DNA from 2 places in the Comamonas sp. GB3 AK4-5 genome. Region 1 is predicted to be linked to the other one. Evidence: riboswitches for the same ligand, from Rfam matches in the RefSeq annotation. Region 1 holds a riboswitch; the other holds the start of a gene.

The links. A riboswitch is a leader RNA that binds a small molecule or an ion and turns the genes downstream of it on or off. The one in region 1 is predicted to bind glycine.
Region 2: another riboswitch for glycine. It lies ahead of ACA027_RS08910 (trimeric intracellular cation channel family protein); the one in region 1 lies ahead of gcvT (glycine cleavage system aminomethyltransferase GcvT).

Annotation. Positions count from the first base shown of each region.
Region 1 is NZ_CP166730.1:2,905,086-2,908,488, reverse strand. It holds gene gcvH (glycine cleavage system protein GcvH) at 1-213, opposite strand, end outside; gene gcvT (glycine cleavage system aminomethyltransferase GcvT) at 398-1,528, opposite strand; glycine riboswitch at 1,582-1,695, opposite strand; glycine riboswitch at 1,716-1,813, opposite strand; gene ACA027_RS13075 (fatty acid--CoA ligase) at 1,950-3,403, shown strand, end outside.
Region 2 is NZ_CP166730.1:1,992,944-1,996,346, forward strand. It holds gene mnmC (FAD-dependent 5-carboxymethylaminomethyl-2-thiouridine(34) oxidoreductase MnmC) at 1-455, opposite strand, end outside; gene ACA027_RS08910 (trimeric intracellular cation channel family protein) at 651-1,316, opposite strand; glycine riboswitch at 1,492-1,586, opposite strand; gene ACA027_RS08915 (oxidative damage protection protein) at 1,734-2,006, opposite strand; gene ACA027_RS08920 (sulfate ABC transporter substrate-binding protein) at 2,155-3,180, shown strand; gene ACA027_RS08925 (hypothetical protein) at 3,230-3,382, shown strand.

The DNA of each region.
Region 1 (3,403 bases):
ACCGGTCACGGGCATGTAGACATCGGCGGCGGCCTTGACGGACTCCACCACACCGGCCACATCACCGGCATTGAAACTGGCGCCGACCTCGGGCAGGTCCACAAACACCACATCACCCAGCGCGTCTTGTGCGTGGACGGTGATGCCGATCACGGCGGCGTTGGTGTCGGCGGTGTTGATCCACTCATGCTCTTTGGAAAACTTGATGCTCATGGCAGGCTCCGTTGGGAAGTTGGCAATCTCATAAACCGACCGCATCAACCATGCGGGCGGGGGAACAGGTCGAACGCGACTGTAGCGGCAGCAGCGCATGCAGCAAGGCTTTGCGGCAGGTTTTTATGCCAGTTGCGCAGCACATCTGCATGGGCAGCTATGGTTTTTTGGGGTACTTTGGGCGTTAGCCGCGGTGATAACGGGTAGGCACAAATGGCGTGGCCGCCACCTTCATGGGCACGGGCTTGCCGCGCACCATGGCAAACAGCTCGGTGTCGGCATCGGCATAGTCGGGCTGCACATAGCCCAGGGCAATGGGCTGGTTCAGTGTGGGGCTGAGCAGGCCGCTGGTGATGATGCCCACCTGCTGGCCGTCCAGGTTTTCCAGCACGGCCGGCTCGCGCACAGGCACGCGCTCGGTGGCGATCAGGCCCACGCGGCGGCGGGTGAGGGTGCTGGGGTGATCGAGCTGGCCCAGCACCGCATCGGCACCCAGAAAACCGCCGGCACGTGCACCGCCGCTGCGGCGCACTTTCTGAATGGCCCAGGTTAGCGCGGCCTCCACCGGCGTGGTTGCGGTGTCCATATCGTTGCCATACAGGCACAGACCGGCCTCCAGGCGCAGCGAGTTGCGCGCGCCCAGGCCTATGGGCGCCACCTCGGGCTGGGCCAGCAGCAAGCGGGCCAGGGACTCGGCCTGTTGGCCGGGCACGGAGATTTCAAAACCGTCTTCGCCGGTGTAGCCGCTGCGGGTGATGTAGCAGGGGATGCCCGCAATCTCTACGGCCTTGCCGGTCATGAACACCAGCTCCAGCGCAGCAGGCGCCACCCGGCGCAGCACGGCCGCGGCCTGCGGGCCTTGCAGGGCCAGCAAGGCCTGTTCGGGCATGGGGATGACCTGGCAGCGCTGGCCTATGTGCTGCTGGATATGGGCGATGTCGGCCTGCTTGCAGGCGCCGTTGACGATGAGGAACAGATCCTCGCCGCGGTTGACGAACATCAGGTCATCCAGAATGCCGCCGGCCTCGTTGAGCAGCAGGCCATAGCGCTGCTTGTGCAGGCCCAGGCCTTGCACGTCCACGGGCATCAGGGCTTCCAGTGCGGCGGCGGCGTCCGGCCCCACCAGGCGCAACTGGCCCATGTGGGAGACATCGAACAGGCCGGCCGCCTCGCGCGTGTGTTTGTGCTCGGCCATCAGGCCGGCGGGGTATTGCACCGGCATGGAATAACCGGCAAAGGGCACCATGCGCGCGCCCTTTTCAAGGTGCAGGGCATGCAGCGGCGTGGTCAGCAAGTCGGTGGTGGCAGCGGTCATGAAGGAGGTGGAATGCAAAGCCAATGGGAATGCCGGTGGCTCTGCCACCAGCGCCTGGCCCTGCTGTCCGCTTTACCTGAGAGATTCGCCCGCAGCCTCTGGGCCTTGGGGTTGCTCCTTCGGTGGACGGGGTGCCACCACCCGCGTCTCTCTCCAACAAGGTACGCCCGCAGGCAATGCGGCGGGCGGCTGTCAGTCCTTTTGCCTGAGCGTTTGGGGTTGCCCCTGCGCCTTCGGCGGCACCAGCTGGGCCTGCGGCCGGGTGCGCTCTCCTGACGAATCCGGCGCAGTATATCCGGGCGCTGGCCGGCCGCCTACCGGGTGTTTGCGGGGGGCGGTCGGCATATGCATAGATGCAAACGCTCTGAAACGCTCCCTATACTCGGATACCAATTTCGAAGAGTTCAGGGAGACGAAGTTGGTGAATACACAAAAAATTTCTCAAGGCCAGGTCCAACGCAGTGCATTGACACTGGGCAATACGCTGGCCTGGCCGGCGCGCTATCTGCCGCACAAAGAGGCCATCGTGGTCTCGGATGCCCAGGGCCGCCGGGCCTGGAGCTATGCCCAGCTCGACGCCGAAGTCAACCGCCATGCCCATGGCCTGCAGCAGCTGGGCATTGGCCGGGGCGATGTGGTGGCCGCGTTTTTGTACAACACGCCGGCCTTTGTCTTCACCCTGCTGGCTGCGGCGCGGCTGGGCGCCATCTTCAATCCCATCAACTATCGGCTGGCGGCCCAGGAGCTGGCCTTTATCTTGCAAGACGGTGGCGCCAAGGCCCTGGTGTTTGAGCAAGAGGGCGCGGCCGTGGTGGAAAAAGCCCGGGATCTGCTGCCGCAGCTGCCGCACTGGATTTATGCCGACCCGGATATGGCGCCCGGCTTTGCCACGGCCCGCCTGGATGCGTTGGCAGCCCCGCAGCCCGCGACGCCGGTCGCTGTGCAGGTGGGCGAGGATGAGCCCTGCATTCTGATGTACACCAGCGGCACCACCGGCCGGCCCAAGGGCGTGCTGCACACCCACCGCAGCAAGCTGGCGCACAACGCCATGATGCACCAGGTGATGCAGTTCCGCCGCGAGGATGTGGGCCTGTCCCTGGCGCCGCTCAATCACACGGCCGAGCTGCACACCAGCTTTTTGCCACGGCTGCAGGTGGGCGCCACCCAGGTGCTGCAGCGCCGCTTTGATGCGGCCGATGCCCTGCGCCTGATCGAGCAGGAAAAGGTCACGTTTTTCTTTGCCGCGCCCACCATGGTCACCATGCTGCTCAACGAGCCCGCGCTGGCCCAGCGCCAGCTGACATCGCTGCGGCTGGTGGAATACGGCGGTGCCTCCATGGCCCCGCACCTGATCCGCGAATGGACGCGCCAGGTGGGCTCGGGCCTGGTGCAGGTCTTTGGCACCACGGAGATGGGGCCTTGCATGTCGGTGCTGTACCCGCATGAACAGCTGAGCCACGCCGGCTCGGCCGGGCTGCCCTCGTTGAACCATGACCTGCTGGTGGCCCGCGTGCGTGAGGACGGTGCGCCCAGCGACCCATTGGAGCCCTGCGCCGTGGGCGAGGTGGGTGAAATCCTGGTGCGAGGCCCCTGCATGATGGCTGGCTATCTGAACCGCCCGGAGGCCAATGCCAAGGCCCTGGCCCATGGCTGGTACCACACGGGCGATCTGGGTCATATCGATGGCGACGGCTATCTGTGGATACGCGACCGCATCGACTACATGATCAATTCCGGCGCCGAGAACGTCTACCCGCGCGAGGTGGAAGACGCCTTGATCGAACACCCCGATGTATTCGAAGCGGCGGTGGTGGGCGAGAAAGACGCACGTTGGGGCCAGGTGGTGGCCGCCTATGTGGTGGCCAAGCCCGGTGC
Region 2 (3,403 bases), 910 kb from region 1:
TACATGCTGTCGGCCACCGTGGTCTGCTGGCGCAGCATGGCCTGGGTGTCGCCCACCCACAGCGTCAGCTGTACCTGCCCGTTCTCAAAGCTGAGACGGTGCACACCGGGCAGCAGACCGTGAAAGCGCGCTGCCAGCTGCTCGGCCAGCGGGCGCAGTTGCGGATCGCTCGGTGCGGCACGCAGCAGGTCGGCAGCGCTGACGGGAAAAGTCTCTGTCGCGGTGAAATGCAGTAGGCGCGGGCGTTGCGGGTCGGCCCGCCATGCGGCCCAGGTGGCCAGAAAGTTCAGGCCATCACCAAAACCGGTTTCCAGTACTCGCCACTGGGCCTGCCCCGCCCAGGCTGCTGGCAGACCGCAGCCAGCCAGAAACGCCTCGCGCGTTTGCTGCAGACAGACACGATCGGTGCCGTTATAGGGCGTGCCATCAGGCAGCTGGCTCATCGGTTCGGACATGGAAAAAAACCTGTATCAGTGTTTGGGGGCGGGCCCCTCACCCCCACCCTCTCCCCAAAGGGGCGAGGGAGTAAACCCAAAGGCGCAGCGCACAAAACTGGCGGGCTTCAAACCAAGGCTGCCGCGCAAGGGCCGCCCCGCCGCGCTGGCAGCGTCCCCCTGGGGGAAGGCGCCGAAGGCGACTCAGGGGGGAGCTTATTCCCAGCGCTGCTGGTAAGAAAACATGGGCAGGCGCCAGTGAAAGCGGATGGCGGCCAGCCGGAACATCAACCCGCCGACAAAGCACACCAGGGTGCTGATATTGGAGTTGACCTCCAGCGCGCGCAGGCCCAGGAACAGGAGGCACACGGTGAGGGAGACGCTGGCATACAGCTCGCGGCGGAACACCACCGGCACCTGGTTGCACAGCACGTCACGCACAATGCCGCCGCTGATGCCGGTGATCATACCGGCCATGATGACCACCACCGTGGGGTAGCCCAGCTCCAGTGCCACATTGCAGCCTATGAGCGAGAAGGCAATCAGGCCCATGGCGTCCAGCAGCAGGAACACCTGTTTGAGGCGGATCATGTGGCGTGCCACCACCGTGGTCAGCAGGCCGGCGGAGATCACCAGATAGACATATTCGGGGTGCTGGGTCCAGCCGATCGGGTAATGGCCCAGCACCATATCGCGTATGGTGCCGCCGCCCAGGGCGGTGACAAAGGCGATGACGACCACGCCAAAAATGTCCATATTGCGCCGGCCCGCGGCCAGGGCGCCCGACATGGCTTCGGCCGTGATGGCAATCAGATAGATCACCAGCATGACGGTGATGTTGGACAGCTGGAACGACTCCAGCAGCGAAATGGAAGGCAGCATGGCTGAGGCCCATCAATAAAAAACCAGGCCCGGAACCTTGTCCGCTGCCTGGTGCGCCTCTCCCGCTGTCCTTTGTACCTGAGAGTTGCGTGCCCCAGCCCTGGTGCTGCGGCACTTGCCCCTTCGGTGAGCCCTGTGCATGCATGGGCACGCGGGGCTGCTCTCCAGTTGGCGAATGTTTTCTGCGGTACTTCGGCCTGAGCGATTATGGGAGTTTGCGCCTTCGGCGGAGGCAGCCATGGGGCCGCCTCGCTCTCCCGCAGAGAATCTGGAATTCTAGGTGGTTTTGCTGCGCTGCAAAACTTTCCATACAACAAAGCCCCAGGGCGTTGGCGCAGGGGCTTTGTGTGGGGTCAGCCGCAAGTGCTGCCTGGGATGGCGCGCCGGGCGAAACCCTTTCTTCAGCGCTTCATGGCATTACGCGCTGGGCGGGACGTAGCCTGCTGCGGCGTCTGCGCCGCTGCCAAAGAAATGGTTTTCCATCTGGCGGGCCAGGTATTGGCGGGCGCGGGCGTCGGCCAGGTTCAGGCGGTTTTCGTTGACCAGCATGGTCTGGTGCTTGAGCCAGTCGGCCCAGGCTTGCTTGCTCACGCCTTCATAGATGCGCTTGCCCAGTTCGCCGGGATAGGGGGGGAAGTCCAGACCTTCCGCGTCTTGGCCGAGCTTGATGCAGTGAACGGTACGTGCCATGGGGAATCCTTATGGGGAAATTCTTCGGATGTTTGAGTAATAACAAACTGAAATCTTATTGGTTTCAGTTTTGAGGATGGGGTTTCAGAATGCGCAGCAACGGGATTCAGAACCGTTTGCCACGCAACCAGAACCACCGAGACCCTCAATGACCAATCGCCGCCACTTTATCAAGTTTCCCCTGCTGGCCAGCCTGTTGGCCGGCTTGACCCTCGGCGCTCTGCCGGCACTGGCGCAGCAGCCGGTGACGCTGCTCAACGTCTCCTACGACCCCACGCGTGAGCTGTATGTGGAATACAACCAGGCCTTTGCCAAATACTGGAAGGCCAAGACCGGTCAGGACGTGAGCATCAAGCAGTCGCATGGCGGCTCGGGCAAGCAGGCGCGCTCCATCATCGACGGCATCGACGCCGATGTGGCCACGCTGGCCTTGGCGGGCGATGTGGATGCCCTGGTCAAGAACGGCAACCACCTGGCCGCCGACTGGCAAACCAAGCTGCCGCACAACAGCGCGCCCTACACCTCGACCATTGTGTTTCTGGTGAAAAAGGGCAACCCCAAGGGGCTCAAGGACTGGGACGACCTGATCAAGCCCGGCGTGCAGGTCATCACCCCCAACCCCAAGACCAGCGGCGGCGCGCGCTGGAACTATCTGGCGGCCTGGGAGTTTGCCAAGCGCAAATACGGCGGTGAGGCCCAGGCCAAGGATTTTGTGAAGAAGCTCTACCAGAACGTGCCCGTGCTGGACACCGGCGCGCGTGGCTCGACGATTACCTTTGTGCAGCGCGGCGTGGGCGATGTGCTGCTGGCCTGGGAGAACGAAGCCTTTTTGGCGCTGAAGGAATTCGGCCCCGAGAAGTTCCAGATCGTGGCGCCTTCGCTGTCCATCCTGGCCGAGCCCACGGTGGCCGTGGTCGACAAGGTGGTCAACAAAAAGGGCACACGCGCCGTGGCCGAGGAATACCTGAAGTATCTGTACTCGCCCGAGGGCCAGCGCATTGCCGGCAAAAACTTCTACCGCCCCACCGACGCCAAGGTGGCGGCCGAATTTGCCAGCCAGTTTCCCAAGCTGGAGCTGGTGACCATAGACAAGGCCTTCGGCGGCTGGACCAAGGCTGACAAGGACCACTTTGCCGACGGCGGCAGCTTCGACCAGATCTATACCAAGAAGTGAGCATGCGGCGGGCCCATCCGGCCTGCTGCTATTTGAAAAGGAGCTAACCATGCGCACACAGACTGCACCCAAGCCCGTTTTGACCCGCAAGCGTATGCCCGCCATGGTCACGCCTGCCCATGTGTGCCAGCTGTTGCGGGTGACTGCGCGCCAATGGGGGGTGTCGCTGCGCACCACACCCAGGCCTTGCCTGGGCGCATGAAACAAAAAGGGCGCGCTGCAC